2 regions of the Paenibacillus azoreducens genome follow, and region 2 is predicted to be linked to the other one. Evidence: riboswitches for the same ligand, from Rfam matches in the RefSeq annotation. Region 2 holds a riboswitch; the other holds the start of a gene.

Region 1 (7,908 bases), 2.5 Mb from region 2:
GTCTTTACCTGACCAATTCTCGCCAACACGAAACTCCCTTACATACAAACCGGCAGGATTGTCGTCCGGCACATATGGCGGATCATAAGGAAATGGATAATTAACGTTCGTATATTGAAGCTGATCATACCCTTGTACCTGCCAGCAAGATGGAACAAGCAGATCATCCCAATCCGTCGTATCGAATGTTTCCCGGGTCCAATCGGTGCCGATATCTTTGGCCCGCCGGTTATATTGGAACTTCCAGCTGCCATTCAGTGTTTGATACCACGGTGAGCGGGCTCGTTTGCCCGTGCGTGCGCTTTCCACATCTCCATACGGAATATAGGAAGCGCGGGCTTGTTCGCGATGCTCTTGCAATATGGATGGGTTTTCCCAGTAAGGCTGTACGGTCAACTTTTCCGTCTCCTCTCAGCAAGAAAACGATGATAGCAGGCTTATTTTCCACCTTCAGCCGGATCTGATCATGCGAACGCTTAAACCTGTTCCCTACCGGAGGCGGCGTCTCCCTAAGTTTCATCGTTCCTTATCATTAGTTATGTTATATTAACATTATAAGATACCAATAAGCCTTGATGTAGAACGAAATATTCGTATTTACTTAACGATTTTCGCATATAGATAAAATGGAGGTGTAAAAGAATCATGGCAAACAAGCTTGGGTTTCTCATGCAAAGCGATACGATGATGCAGCTTCCGATTTATATGACGGGGGCGGGACATTGGAATCATCAGGAACCGATCCACCGGCCGGACGGCTACCCTCAGTTCCAATGGCTGCACTGTGTATCCGGCCAAGGCGAACTCAAGGTGGGCGGCCAGGCATACCGGGTAAAACCGGGTTCGGGCATGTTCCTATATCCCGACGAAGAGCATGCCTATTACAGTATGGAGAAGCCATGGGAAGTGTACTGGATCACGTTTATGGGACGGGATGCCGAGAGCCTTGCTCATTTGGCCGGTATAAATGCTTCCGGCGTCTATACAGTGCAAAGCCAAGAACTGATCCTGAATCATATGAAAAACGCGCTGTCCTTAACATGCTCCGACAAGCCGCTTGCGGGACTGGAATGCTCCAAGCTGGCCTATATGTTCCTCATTGACCTCATGACCGACAGGATGCATGCTTCCTCTACCGATCAAGGGTATTTGCGCCTGCAACCCGTTTTTGACTATATGGAAAACCATTATCAGCGGGATATTACGCTGCAGGAGCTCGCCGAACAGCTCAGGGTATCCACACAGCATTTATGCCTTCTTTTCCGCAAAATCCTGAACAAACGCCCCATGGAATACCTGAACCAGCTCCGCATCCAGAAAAGCAAGGAACGACTGCTGGAATGCCCAGATGCGCGGATCGGCGAAATCGCCGGGCATGTGGGGTTTACGACGCCGGGGTATTTTAGTACGCTATTCAAACGTATGGAAGGGATGACGCCGGAGGCTTTCCGCAAGCTGAATGGTATAAGGTGATTTTCTGCCTTGGTGAGATCTAAACTAGAAAAGGCATGGAGCCGCGTACGAAACCGTACAGACGTATCCATGCCATTGTTATTCTATCAGCCTAACTTTTGACTTTTCATATGTTGCAAATATCGGTGTGTCTCCGCCACAACTACCCCTGATAAACCTAATAGGGCAATCAAATTCGGCAGCGCCATCAGCCCGTTTACAATATCCGCAAGCAGCCAAATAGCCTCCAGTTTGATAAAAGCTCCAAAGGCGATCAAAAGGATAAATACAATGCGATACGGCAGGATGGATTTCACGCCAAACAGATATGTGATACAGCGCTCGCCGTAATAATTCCAGCCCAAAATCGTCGTAAACGCAAATAACATCAGACATATCGTCAGAATGATCGATCCGTACGGAATCGCGGCATCAAATGCCGCCTGGGTCATCATCGCCCCGCGTTCAGCTCCCTGCCAGACCCCTGTGACGATCAGGGTTAACCCCGTTAACGTACAAATAATGATCGTGTCAAAAAAAGTGCCTGTCATCGAAACGAGCCCCTGTTCCGCCGGCCACTTGGTTTTTGCGGCTGCCGCTGCAATCGGCGCACTCCCCAGGCCCGATTCATTCGAAAACACGCCTCGCGCCACCCCATTTCGGATCGCCATCATGACGGTTGCGCCAAGAAAACCTCCGCCCGCTGCCGCACCGTTAAATGCGCCCTCAAAAACAAGGGCTACTGCATGCGGGATTTGATCGGCAAATGTGATCAGCACGACAAAACTAGCAACGATATAAATGATGGCCATCACAGGGACAACCTTGGTCGACACTTGCGAGATGCTTTTGATTCCGCCCAAAGTGACTAATGCGGTCACCACTGTCATGATTCCCGCTGTCACGATCGCGGGGACTCCCCAGCTGGACTGCGTCGAAGATACGATCGCATTCACCTGCGGGAATGTCCCGATGCCGAACAACGCCACCAGAACGCCGCTTATGGCGAAAAATACGGCCAGCGGCTTAAATTTGCTGCCAAGCCCCCGTTCAATATAATACATCGGCCCGCCGGAGACCTGACCTTTATCATCCATCGTCCGAAACTTGACCGCTAATACCCCTTCCGCATATTTCGTTGCCATTCCGAAAAACGCGGCGATCCACATCCATAATAACGCTCCGGGACCACCAATTTGGATTGCGGTCGCAACCCCGACGATATTCCCTGTACCGACCGTCGCGGCAAGCGCTGTCGCCAAGGCGCCGAAGCTCGATACGTCGCCTTCGCCTTCATTTTTGGCCTTGAATATCAGTCTTAAGGCAAGCGGCAGCCTTATCACCTGCAGCAGACCAAGCCGGCAGGTCAGCCATATTCCTGTGCCTACCAATAAAATGAGCAGCGGAGCTCCCCATACCCATTGGTTTACCAGCTCTAATACATGCATTTCCTTTTCCCCCTCATGATGTTGCATTCTCCTAGACGACATGAAAAAGAGCCAAATCCAAGGATTTGACTCTGGGGACACATTTGCAGATCTTACGCACGCCAAGAATGTGAAACGATGCACATCTTGTGCGTGTTCAAATTCGGTAACCGATCCTGCAATCCCTGTCCTTTTACCTGAGAGTTTCCACACGTTATGGGATTCTTCCCCTCACGCGTATTGCCCCTTCGGTGCTCCATTGATGGAGTCTCTCCAGAGTTCTGTCCACTTACGGTCCTGCCTCCCAAGTCTGGGTACGATCCCAACTCTTTTGGCGCCTGAGAGTTTATGCCCCTTCGGCCAAGCTGCCGCTTGTCTCCCGTAAACTTCATCCAGTGTATATGCAATTTTTGATTGGTTACCATTATAGGATTGCCTGTACGATTTGGCAAGGATGTTTGTTTTATTGGATATAATTACCTTCCGAATGACTCAATGGCATGTGGTCCGTTTTGTACCGCCATTCGGGCAGAGGTTACCAGGACGATAGCTCCGTCCTTTTCCAGCTGTCTTTGGCAACGCAAACATATACATATTGATCGTCCCAAGCGATCTGCCCCTGACTGCAGGCTTCTTTGGACGAAGCAGGCGTATACTTGTTGCGGACGCGCAGCTTGTCCCCGTTCACATCAAGCTTGGTGTCGGGGTCGTCCGTGCCTATACCGACATTGCCGCCGCTGCGCTGCACGGTGAGTGCGGAATCGACCGCTTCGCCTTCATCGTCGTAACGGACAAACTGCAGGTCGGCCCCTGTATTTTCACCCGCTTCCTTCGAGCTGTCCGCCCGAACGGCCCATCTTGGCGTCGTCTCATTATCCTTGCCGGCTACGCTGAACTGAAGGTCCCGGTTCGTACCGGTTTCTCCTGCTACCCGCAAAATGCCGTTCATTACATTGAAGTTGGATGAGTGGGTGCGGATTTCGCTGACGTCAGTGTCATATGGGATTTCTAAACGAGTGAACAGCTGATTCGCGTATTCTCCTGTTGGCGACATCGTCGTCTCGAACGACATATGCTTATGATCATGCTGCTCCGGATTATTTGCTTTGTCATGGGAGATGATGGCTGTCTTGTCCATGCCTTTCTCATCGGCCCATGCGATCGCGGGTTTGGCCCGGTCCGCCGTCCATTGCAGCCGGATCATGTCGGACAGATGCCCTTCCTTCTCGATCCACTTCTGGTCGGTGGACAGAAGCAGACGCTCATTGTGCGGAACACGGATTTCACCGCCATCCTGCTCGGATTGTTCCGGGGTCACCTCTGCGCCCAGCTGTTTCGTCGTAAAACCCGTGCCCAACAGGCAGACGCCTCCCAATATCACCGTTGCCATCATCATCTTCGAGAATTTCATTGTTTCCCTCCCGTATCCGTCGCGATTGGAATTCATTAGCCTTTGCGAAATAAAAAGCTTGGACTGATCGTATATAAACATCGCTCGGCGCACAACCCATTTCGCGAAATGTCCCGAAAAAACGATGCTTTTCGCCTAGAACAGATAACCGGAAGACGATCATTGCAGGGAATGCTGCCAATGTCCCAGGCAGCATGCGGCATTGCTTTTAAGTACACTCTATCTCCCAACAGGGAAATCAACCCATTTAAACATCAAATTTCGCAATTTTCGTTTCTTATTTCCATTATATATGTATTTAGAATCATATTTCGGTTAAAATGTAAATAAAATAATGTGATATCTCTTGAAAGAGAGGAGTTCAGATGGCACAAGTACCATTTACACCTGAGAATTTGCCGTTAGGCAATGATCGTCTTAACCAGCTCATGTTCCTCCACGAGTTAATTGAAGCGAATAAAAAGGTTGCACAGTACCAAGTATTACTTCAAAATACAAAGCTTCCTTCACATCTATTATTAAATCCTGTTATGCTGAATGAAGCAGTACAATCGACTAAAATTGAAGGTACCCAAGTAACCTTGGATGAGGTCCTCGAAGTCGAGGCACACAGTAGAAAAAATAATAAAGATGTACAAGAAGTTCTAAATTATTATCATGCATTACGAGATGGAATGGATAGATTATCCATTCTCCCGATATCAACCAGACTATTCAAAGAAATGCACATAACTCTAATGTCCAATAATGTGCGAGGAAGCAACAGGTCCCCTGGTGAGTATAGAACGATACAAAACTTCATCGGACCCGAGGGATGCACTATTGAAACCGCTACTTATATTCCTCCACAACCTCATTTGGTCAATAGTTATATGAACAATCTTGAAATTTATATCAATAACCCGCAAGATGACCTTGATGAACTTGTAAGAATCGCCATCATTCACGCCCAATTTGAAACTATACACCCCTTTCTTGATGGGAACGGAAGAATAGGCCGAATATTAATTCCTTTGTACTTATATAGCAAAAAGGTAATTGACTATCCTAATTTCTTCTTAAGTGAGGCATTAGAACGGGATAAACACAAATATTATCGTTATCTTAACGACACTAGATATAAAGGAGATTGGAATCAATGGGTTCTCTTCTTCCTTGAAGCGATTATTCTTCAAGCAGACAAAAATATCAGGCTAATTAATGAGATCAACAAATTATATGATCACGATTTAGATGTAGCTCAATCACTCATCAACAGCAGCGGAGTCAAAAAGTTGATCGATGCTGTTTTTCAAAAACCGATATTTACAGTCCATACCATTTCATCCACAGCAGATATTTCAGAGGCAACCTGTAGAAGATATTTATCCATTCTGGAAGCAAACAGAATTATTTTTTCTGATGGCAAACAAAGGTTCAAAACATATTATTACTATAATCTGCTGGACAAATTACGGTAAGGCAAATTGAGAACAGTATAAAAAAAATCGAGTAGGAGGGGGTGACGAACCCCCGTCCTCTCACACCACCGTACATGCGGGTCCGCATACGGCGGTTCCAAAAGGTTAACGAAGTTCCAAATAACGAGAAAGCAGACTTTTCAGCCCTTTCGCTTCCCAATAGGATGTCGGAAGGGCGTTATTCATGTTTCGGGACATTTCCCAAGCTCCTCTGCGGGAGTTGGCCATGATGAAAGTGGCCCAGTCTGGCACGCCCAAGGCCCGGAGTTCTCGGATACGCGTACGTACTCGCTTCCATTGTTTCCATAGGCACATGCGCAATCTTCTTCGGATCCATTTGTCCAATCTCTCGTAGTGTTTCTGGGCTGAGGCCAGACGAAAGTAGCCCAGCCAACCCATCAGATAGCGATTGAGACGAGCAATCCTCTCTTCCATCGCTATCGGGCGGGTGCGGCTTGTGAGCTCCCGGATCTTCTCCTTCAATCGGTGTATCGTCTTGGGGGCTAGTCGAATCGTAGCCTTCTTGTTCGACAGAAAACTAAAGCCAAGAAACTTACGGTTCCATGGCCGGTCCACCGCGCTCTTCTCCCGATTCACTTTCAGTTTTAGCTTTCCTTCTACATAGCGTGTCACCGACTCCATCACACGCTCTCCTGCTCGTTTACTCGCGACGAAGATATTACAGTCGTCCGCGTAGCGGACAAACCGCAATCCTCTCCGGTGAAGCTCTCGATCCAGATCGTCCAGCAGGATGTTGGCCAAGAGTGGACTGAGCGGACCACCTTGCGGCGTTCCTTCCTCGGTCTTTTGGCAAACTCCGTTTTCCATCGCTCCGGCACTCAGGTAAGCTCGGATCAGCTTCAACACTCGCTTGTCCTTCACCTTCCGTGCCACCTTGGCCATGAGCATATCATGATTCACCTGGTCAAAGAACTTCTCCAGGTCCAGATCTACGACCCATCTTCGGCCGCTTTGGATATAGTGCTGCGCTTGCTTCACTGCGTCATGAGCCCGCTTTCCGGATCTAAAGCCGTAGCTGTACCACGAAAAGTGAGCATCAAACATCGGATTCATCACTTGTAGAAGCGCTTGCTGGAGGAAGCGGTCCATTACGGTCGGGATACCGAGCAGCCGTACGCCGCCTCCGGGTTTGGGGATTTCCACCCGTTTGACTGGCGCCGGCCGGTAGGTTCCCGCCAGAAGTTCGGCTTTCACCGTTTCCCAGTGAGTTTTCAGGTAAGCTTGTAGCTCGGCTACCGTTACACCGTCCACACCAGGACCTCCTCCGTTTTGGACCACCCGCTTGTAAGCGAGCCGAAGGTTATCTCCTTCGAGCATGTTCTCCAGCAGGTCGTTTTGGTCTTCGCGAGAGGAAGGGGCGACTTGTGCCGGTGAAGAGCTCGGCGCTCCAACATACCCTTGCGGCTTCACCGCTTCTCTCTGCTGGAAGCTCCCTTGCGGGATATTCGGCTGTCTTCGCTTTTCACTCGAACGCATCGGTTTCCTCTCTCCTTTCGGTTCGGCCCTTCCGTTTTCCGGTGTCCCGTACTCGCGTACTATGGCCTCTGCTGACTCCTGCGGGTTCAGCACAGCCGGAAGGCTGTGGTTACGAAGTGACTTCGCATTTTTTTCTCCCGCAGGTCTCCCCAGATAAGAACGTCATATTTCCGCCCGCGACCACTGGAGTTTACAGGAATAGCCTTTGGCGGCTTGGGATTTCGTTGTGTGAAGGCAACTCATCCGGCTATCCCTGCCTCGAATCCAGTTCGTGTACCTTGGCCCGTGCTTTTGCCTCCGGCTTCCTTCAGATTCTGCCTCGCGACAGACACCCTTGCCCTTGGCTAACGGTAGGCGCTCGCCAGCCCCCGTTCAGGACTTTCACCCTAGAGATGACGCCCATGCTGGGCGTACTTCGATAAAGGGCAGAATTTTTCTGCCCTTTTCTTTAGTTTTTTCCATATAACTTTCCAATACTTCACAGGGTAAAAGAGCAATTTAAGCTTTACTAATGCAGAAATCCAGCTTGATCAAAAACCTTCAGTATAATAGAATCGTACCTTTCTCTGGATGGAATTTATTGTTGATTCCATCTGAAGCAGCGATAATGATAATTTATTCGCTACAATGTCCAAACGATAGTTATTTAATAGCATTTGAA
Region 2 (7,908 bases):
TTTGTGCAGGTTCAAATGCACAACGTCAAAGCCCATGTCGCCAGGGCGGGTGATGCCCATGATGGCGTTGGAATTAGCGCCGTCGTAGTACAGAAGCCCGCCGGCTTCGTGAACGATTGCGGCTATTTCCTGGATCTGCTCTTCGAACAGGCCGAGCGTGTTCGGATTGGTCAGCATCAGGGCAGCCGTGTCGCTGCCGACTGCTGCGCGCAGCGCATCCAAGTCGACCAGTCCTTTGTCCGTGGACGGGATCGTGATGGTTTGCAGCCCGGCAACGGAAGCGCTGGCCGGATTCGTACCATGCGACGAGTCCGGCACGATCACCTTGTCGCGCTGCTCTCCGCGGCTTTCATGGTATGCGCGGATCATCATGAGGCCGGTCCATTCGCCATGTGCGCCGGCGGCCGGCTGCAGCGTTACGGCATCCATGCCGGTAAGCCCCGCCAAATCCTGCTGCAGCTGATACAACAGCTGGAGTGCGCCTTGGATGCTTTCTTCGGGCTGATAAGGATGGAGTTTGGCGAATCCCGGGTAGCGCGCTACATCTTCATTGACTTTCGGATTGTATTTCATCGTGCAGGAGCCAAGCGGATAAAATCCGTTGTCCACGCCGAAATTGCGGCGGGAAAGCTCGGTATAGTGGCGGATAACATCAACTTCGAATACTTCAGGCAAAGCCGCCGGCTCGCTGCGCAGCATGGAGGCCGGAATGACGGATTCCGCTTCCAGCTCCGGCACGTCGAGTTCCGGCAGGGAGTATGCGATACGTCCGGGATGGCTCAGTTCAAATATCAATGCTTTTTCCTGTATCATAAACAGCCCTCCAGCAGTGATGCGAATTGGTCAATCTGTTCTTTGGTTCTGCGTTCGGTCACGGCGATCAGCATATGTCCTTCAAGCTCCGGATACGAGCGGCCAAGGTCATAACCTCCAAGAAAACCTTCCTTGAGCAGCTTCTTGTTGACGTCGGAAACGGATGCGCCGCCAGGAAGCTTGATTACAAATTCATTAAAATATGGAGCCGTATACGCCAGCGTCACGCCAGGCACTTTGGTCAGCCGATCTGCGGCGTAATGGCTTTTTTGCAAGTTAAGTTTGCCGACATCGATCAGTCCCTGTTTGCCCATCACCGACAAATATACGGAGGCGCAAAGCGCAAGCAGCGCCTGGTTCGAACAGATATTCGAGGTCGCTTTTTCACGGCGGATATGCTGTTCACGGGCCTGCAGCGTCAGCACAAAACCGCGTTTGCCGTTCCGGTCGACCGTCTGGCCGACAATCCGTCCCGGCATTCTGCGCATATGATCCTTGGATACGGCGAAAAATCCGCAAGTCGGACCGCCTAACGAAGCTGCAATGCCAAGCGGTTGGGCGTCTCCCACCACGATATCGGCGCCAAGCTTGCCGGGTGCTTCCAGAAGTCCCAGCGACAATGGATTGGTGCTTACAACCATGAGGCCTTTGTGGGCATGGATCAGGTTGCCGATCGCAGCGAGATCTTCAACCGAACCGAAGAAGTTCGGGTTTTGCACCAGAACGGCGGCGGTATCGCCTGTGACAACCTTGGCCAGTTCTTCCATGTCCGTTACGCCATTTTTGGTGCCAACTTCCACGATGTCGAGTCCGAGACCATGGGCATAGGTGTGAATCACCTGTCTGGATTCCGGATGAACGGCAGAGGAGATCACGAGCTTGCTGCGCTTGGTAGCCGCACTTGCCAGTGAACCGGCTTCAGCAAGGGCTGTCGCGCCGTCATACATGCTGGCATTGGCAACAGCCATGCCCGTAAGTTCGCAAATATAGGATTGGAACTCGAATATGGCCTGCAGCTCGCCTTGGCTTACTTCGGCTTGATAAGGCGTATAGGCGGTATAAAATTCCGATCTCGATACCACATGGTTGATCACGGACGGAATATGATGGTCATAAAGTCCGGCGCCAAGGAAGCTTGGGTATTGGTCGGTATTGGCGTTTTTGGCGGCAAGGGCGGACAAGTGGGTAGTAAGGGCATATTCGTCCAGACCTTTGGATACGGGCAGTTCGCCTTTAAACCGGATTTCGTCCGGGATATCCTTGAACAAATCTTCGATGGAGTTCAGTCCGACGGTTTTCAGCATTTCCTGCTGATCCTGCTCGGTCATGGGCAAATAACGATGTTTCACTTGGAGTCAGCTCCTTTTCGGGCTCTTTTGTAAAAAGGCGTGCTTACAACTTCGGCTTTCAGACGTTTGCCGCGTATTTCCACTTCAACCTGCGTGCCGGTCGCGGCATGATTGCTGTCAATCAAAGCAAGGCCCAGGTTGCGTTTGAGGGTTGGCGATTGGGTTCCGGTAGTGATTTCACCGATCTGCGTGTCGCCGGCATAAACAGGATAATGGGAACGCGGGATGCCGCGGTCAATCATTTCCACGCCGACCAGTTTCCGCGGAACGCCGCTGCTTTTTTGCTGCTGTAGCGCTTGTTTGCCGATAAAATCATCCTCTTGGTTCAGCTTCACGAAAAAGCCGATGCCGCCTTCCAGCGGGGAGATTTCTTTGGACAGTTCCTGGCCATAAAGCGGCAGCTTCGCTTCAAACCGGAGCGTATCGCGGGCGCCGAGTCCTGCGGGCAGCAGTCCGTGCGCTTCTCCATGCTCGAACAATCCTCTCCATACAGTGGGAGCATCCGCCGCTTTAAGGTAAATTTCAAATCCGTCTTCACCGGTATAACCTGTGCGCGAGATAAGGACGGATGCGCCGAACAAGTTTACATTTTGCAGGAAGTGAAACGAACCGAGCGCTGACAGATCCGCATCTACGAGGGGATTCAGAATTTCCTCCGCTTTAGGTCCTTGGATCGCGAGAAGAGCCGTTTCGTCGGATTGATTGGTCATTTGAACTCCATTTTTCAGATGCTGCTGCAGCCATTCCCAGTCTTTGTCGATGTTGGATGCGTTGACGACAAGCATGTAAGACTGCTCTTCCAGCTTGTAAATCAGCAAATCATCAACGACGCCTCCGTCCGGATAACACAGGGCACTGTACTGCGCCTGGCCGGGTTCGAGTTTAGTTACATCATTGACGGTCATGTACTGAATAAAGCTTTCGGCCTCCGGACCGCTCACCATAAACTCTCCCATATGGGACACATCGAATAAACCGGCGGCTTCACGAACGGCCTCATGCTCTTTATGAATGCCGCTAAACTGGACCGGCAGCTCCCAACCGCCAAAATCGATGCACCGCACGCCAGGGATTTCGGCATACAGAGGGTAAAGCGGGGTACGTTTCAGCTCGGACACGTTTCCATCTCCTTCTCTATTCACATTTTTAAAAAGAGGATTTTGCAAAATCCCGAAAACACAAAAAGGACAGGCAGAAGAATAAGCATACCGCATTTTGCGGCATACCGGTTCTTATGCTCTGTCCTTGGTACCTGAGAGTTACCTTGCCAAATACGGCCGCTGTAAGACTAAAGGATAATAAAGCTTCAGTGCCGGCAGGCAAGTTTCCCCTTGGGTGATTCTTCGGTCAAGAATTCTCTCCAGAGATGCGTCCGATAATGGTCCTTTTGCCTGAGAGATTCACCCTGTTGTAAGGGTTTACTCCTTCGGCGTCACTATATAAAAGAGGTTGTTCAAAAAGTCCGCTTTTGATAAGAAAACCAATCGAGGTCAATACAAGGATGAGCGACCGCGATGCAAAGGTAGGTTTTCTTGCGATATAGAATTTCATCAGCTGTGCTGATAACTCATGAATTCTATATCTAACACGAAGTGAATCAGGAAGTGAACTCGGCATCGAATCTTGAATTCAGCCGGGCCTTCTGGTGCTCACGTACCCACTACGTACGCTCCGCTCCTTTCGTCCCTATCTTCATCCAACCTTCTCGGTGCTGAAAACCGGCCTTTTTTGAACACGCATTAAATCAGTAATCTCTCCCATTACCTTCATCCGCTATTGAATTGTCTTACTACCATTAATACTCAAAGGCGGCGGGAATGTCAACAGAATTATGAGGCAAAAACCCAGGATTCAAGGCAAGGAAGAATCTCACAAAATCTTTTGATTTTTTCTTCCTTTTTTATACAGATTAATGACCGGCTCCGGCATTGCGCTTGGCGCCATGAAGTACATCCGCAGCGGCATGCGGATATAGGCGGCAGACACTCCACAATATGCATAGCGGCAAGGGCTGGCCTTGGATGCGGGAAATGGCTTTCGTTATATTGACACCGCTGTTCCCTCTGCTTTATTCTTAAGGTGATTAGGATTGTAAATGGTTCCAAAACATAATTGATTTCGATATATAGCGGATGAAGGCGAACGGGAGAGACCGTCCCCGGCAAGGAGGGCGGCACCGAAGGAGCAAGCTGCATGTACGCACATACAGGCGGCTAATCTCTCAGGTACAAGGAACCGTCGCCGGACGCGGCTCTGGAGAGAGCGTCAGCCACCCAAGGGGAACGCGGAAACGGTGATTTCCGTTTAAACTCTCAGGTACAAAGGACAGAGAAAAAGGTGCTGCATGCCTTTTTTGCTGTCTTTTTCTTTTGAAAACTATGCATTGTATGCGTTTTTCAGCAGAGCTGATGATGTCCGCGGGACATAAACCATTTTGAAAACTGTTCAAATTCCTGATACGAATACTTGCACAGGAGCGTGGAAGTCCTTGAGATTCAAAAATGTATTTTCTATCATCGGTCCGTCCATGGTGGGCCCCTCCAGTTCCCATACCGCTGGCGCCGTACGAATTGGGAGAGTTGCGCGCAAGCTGCTGGGTTGCCAGCCGGAGAAAGCGCAGATGACCTTGTTCGGATCTTTTGCCGAAACCTATTGGGGGCATGGGACGGATTTGGCTTTAACGGCCGGGCTTCTTAATTTTGACACAGACGATGAACGGATTCCGGAAGCCGATCTTGAAGCGGAGAAAGCCGGGATGGTCACGGAATGGGTGCAAGGAAAAGGAAACGGTCCCCATCCAAACTCCGTGAAAATATCGCTTTGGGGCGGAGACCGCAAGGCCGAGATCGTGGCGGCTTCGATCGGCGGAGGTACGATAGCGGTTTACTCGCTGAACGGTTTTGACGTGCAGATTACAGGGGAGTATCCGACGATTGCCGTCACCCATTCCGACCGTCAGGGCGTGCTTGCCAGTTTGACATCGCTGCTCAGCCGCGAAGGGATCAACATCGGTTATATGGACGTGGACCGCAAAGGACGAAGCGAAGCGGCCATGACGGTGTTTGAATTGGATTCTGCTCCTGAGGGGAGCCTGATCGAAGAGATGTTGAAACTGCCGCATGTTTTGGAAGTGACGTTGATTGATTTGACCCAAAGGAGCTAATGGACTTATGAGATTCGAAACGCTGGATCAGCTGGCAGAAATCTGTCTAAAAGAAAATAAAACGATTGCAGAAGTAATGCTGGCGGATCAAGCCAAGGAAACGGGCATTTCTGCGGATGAGGTATTCCGGCAGATGGCGGAATATTATCAGGTCATGAAGGAAGCCGTCCAAAAAGGACTGACAGGCAATACCAAATCCCGCAGCGGGCTGACGGGGGGCGACGCCAAAAAAGTGGCGGATTACATGCGGCAAGGCGAATCTTCGCTTGGCGGTCCGTCCGCGACGGCGATGGCATATGCGCTGGCCGTATCTGAAGTGAACGCCTCCATGGGCAGAATCATTGCCACGCCGACCGCCGGCTCCTGCGGGATTATCCCCGGCGTGTTCGTCAGCGCGCAGGAGCGGTTCGGCTGGGATGACGACAAGCTGGTTCACGGCTTGTTTACCGCCGGCGCGATCGGCTTCGTTATCGCCAACAACGCTTCGATTTCCGGCGCGGAGGGCGGCTGCCAAGCCGAAGTCGGATCCGCGATCGGCATGGCGGCCGGGGCGATGGTCGAGCTGCGGGGAGGTTCGGCGCAACAGGCTGTACATGCCGTAGGCCTTGCTTTGAAGAACTGCCTGGGCCTCATCTGCGATCCCGTTGCCGGGCTGGTTGAAATCCCCTGCATCGTGCGGAACGGTCTGGGGGCCGTCACCGCGCTGGCAGCAGCCGATATGGCCCTTGCCGGCGTCGGCAGCGTGATTCCTGCCGATGAAGTTATCGGCGTCATGCTTGAGGTGGGCAGCGCCATGCCGACCAAACACCGCGAAACCGGTAAGGGCGGTCTGGCCGCAACACCTACCGGACGCAAGCTGACCAAAGAACTGGTCGAGCAGCGCCGCCGCAAAGCCAAGGAAGCCAAAGAAGCCAAACAACCACCGTCAGACACCAAATAATGGCTCATCAAAGTAACATGTTACGAAGATCATTACACTAATCGAAGGAGAGTTGTGAACAAATGAGCAATGTGAAAGAGAACCGTTGGTACAGCAAGGATCATGAATGGGTAGAAAAGGTAAGCGGAAACGTCGTGCGCATCGGAATCAGCGATTTTGCGCAGCATCAGCTCGGAGATATCGTGTTTGTGGAGCTGCCGGAAGAAGGCGCGGAAGTTGCAGCCGAGGAGAGCATCGGGACTATCGAGTCCGTAAAAACCGTTTCGGATCTGTTCTGTCCTGTCGGCGGTCAAGTCACGAAAATCAATTCGCAGCTCAGCGATGAGCCCGAACTCGTAAACAGCGAGCCGTACGACGGCGGATGGATGTTGGAGATCGAGGTGGAAGGCGATCTGGAAGAGCAGCTGTCGGCACTTCTGGACGCGGAGCAATACGAGAAATTTATTGAAGAATAATTATATATTTTACGGAGGGCCGTCCCAAGATTTATGTGGGGCGGTTTTTTTGTTCCCTATACTAGTGGGAAATAGAACATGAGAAGGGGGGAACCTAACATGAGAAACATCACAATCGAATTATGATTGCGAGTGCTAAGACTTGAAGTGAGCCCCGGCCAATGGAATCAATTGATTGAGGACATGAAGTGAGCCCCGGCCAATGGAATCAATTGATTGAGGACATGAAGTGGTCCCGGCAAACGGAATCAATTGACAGAGGACATGAAGTGGTCCCGGCAAACGGAATCAATTGACAGAGGACACGAAGTGGTCCCGGCCAATGGAATCAATTGACTGGCTGCTCCATCCGGAAAGTTGCAAAAGTGCATCTATTTCAGCGTTCCAGGCGATTATGGCTAGAAAGCTTGCAAAAGTGCATCTTTTCCCCAGCTTTTAGGCATAAGCAAACGATCCATGGTCAAATGGATGTACTTTCGCAACAATTTTGCGTTTCACGCTATAGAAAGCCTGAAAAGGATGTACTTTCGCAACAATTTTTCATTTAACGCTATAAATTCCTGATAAAGAAGTACCTTTGCAACATTTCTCTATTTTACATGATCGGCTGTCTGAAAAAGGCAGCGCCCTGAATTCATTTCATCATGGATTAATATCCAGGTTCAATCACTTCATATACATCCATGAAGGAAATTGATCCCGATTGAACGAATTTTCCTTTTTATACATATTAACGGCTATAAAAGAGCATTTTGCAAAAATCCAAGGAGCAACTTTCAATCAGCAATATATAGAGCGAAACGGTTTAGTTCGTCTATATATTGTACCCGGAAGCGGTTGGGATCGAATTTTGCAAAATCCTGAAATATAAATCACCGAACGGCCGTTTCAAATTTGGGCTGTTGCAAAGCGCATATAAACCTTTGCAATTGGCAACACAAACACATAGGATGTGATGAAGCTATTTTTGCATACATCGAATGTTTATGTTGTGGTGGTGTATAAATCATGTATGACACAGCTTATTACGACGGCCGCGATCTGGGCTGCACTTATTCCGGAATGGAAAGCATATTTAGGCTTTGGGCGCCGGACGCCAGGAAGGTATCATTGGCTCTTTACCAAGATGCGGGCAGCTATAACTCCGAAGGAAAGGTAACCGACCATGCAGGCGGCCTTGAAATCGGC

What was found. A riboswitch is a leader RNA that binds a small molecule or an ion and turns the genes downstream of it on or off. The one in region 2 is predicted to bind glycine.
Region 1: linked by a shared signal. The riboswitch ahead of L6442_RS31195 (alanine/glycine:cation symporter family protein) and the one ahead of sdaAB (L-serine ammonia-lyase, iron-sulfur-dependent subunit beta) in region 2 are both predicted to bind glycine.

The regions. Positions count from the first base shown of each region.
Region 1 covers NZ_AP025343.1:6,958,256-6,966,163, forward strand. The annotation lists gene L6442_RS31185 (glycoside hydrolase family 2 TIM barrel-domain containing protein) at 1-396, opposite strand, end outside; gene L6442_RS31190 (AraC family transcriptional regulator) at 646-1,473, shown strand; gene L6442_RS31195 (alanine/glycine:cation symporter family protein) at 1,560-2,900, opposite strand; glycine riboswitch at 3,055-3,166, opposite strand; gene L6442_RS31200 (hypothetical protein) at 3,415-4,290, opposite strand; gene L6442_RS31205 (Fic family protein) at 4,656-5,750, shown strand; gene ltrA (group II intron reverse transcriptase/maturase) at 5,856-7,247, opposite strand.
Region 2 covers NZ_AP025343.1:2,154,900-2,162,807, forward strand. The annotation lists gene gcvPB (aminomethyl-transferring glycine dehydrogenase subunit GcvPB) at 1-813, opposite strand, end outside; gene gcvPA (aminomethyl-transferring glycine dehydrogenase subunit GcvPA) at 810-2,162, opposite strand; gene gcvT (glycine cleavage system aminomethyltransferase GcvT) at 2,159-3,280, opposite strand; glycine riboswitch at 3,400-3,528, opposite strand; glycine riboswitch at 3,532-3,629, opposite strand; glycine riboswitch at 4,296-4,409, shown strand; gene sdaAB (L-serine ammonia-lyase, iron-sulfur-dependent subunit beta) at 4,651-5,325, shown strand; gene sdaAA (L-serine ammonia-lyase, iron-sulfur-dependent, subunit alpha) at 5,333-6,265, shown strand; gene gcvH (glycine cleavage system protein GcvH) at 6,328-6,720, shown strand; gene pulA (type I pullulanase) at 7,729-7,908, shown strand, end outside.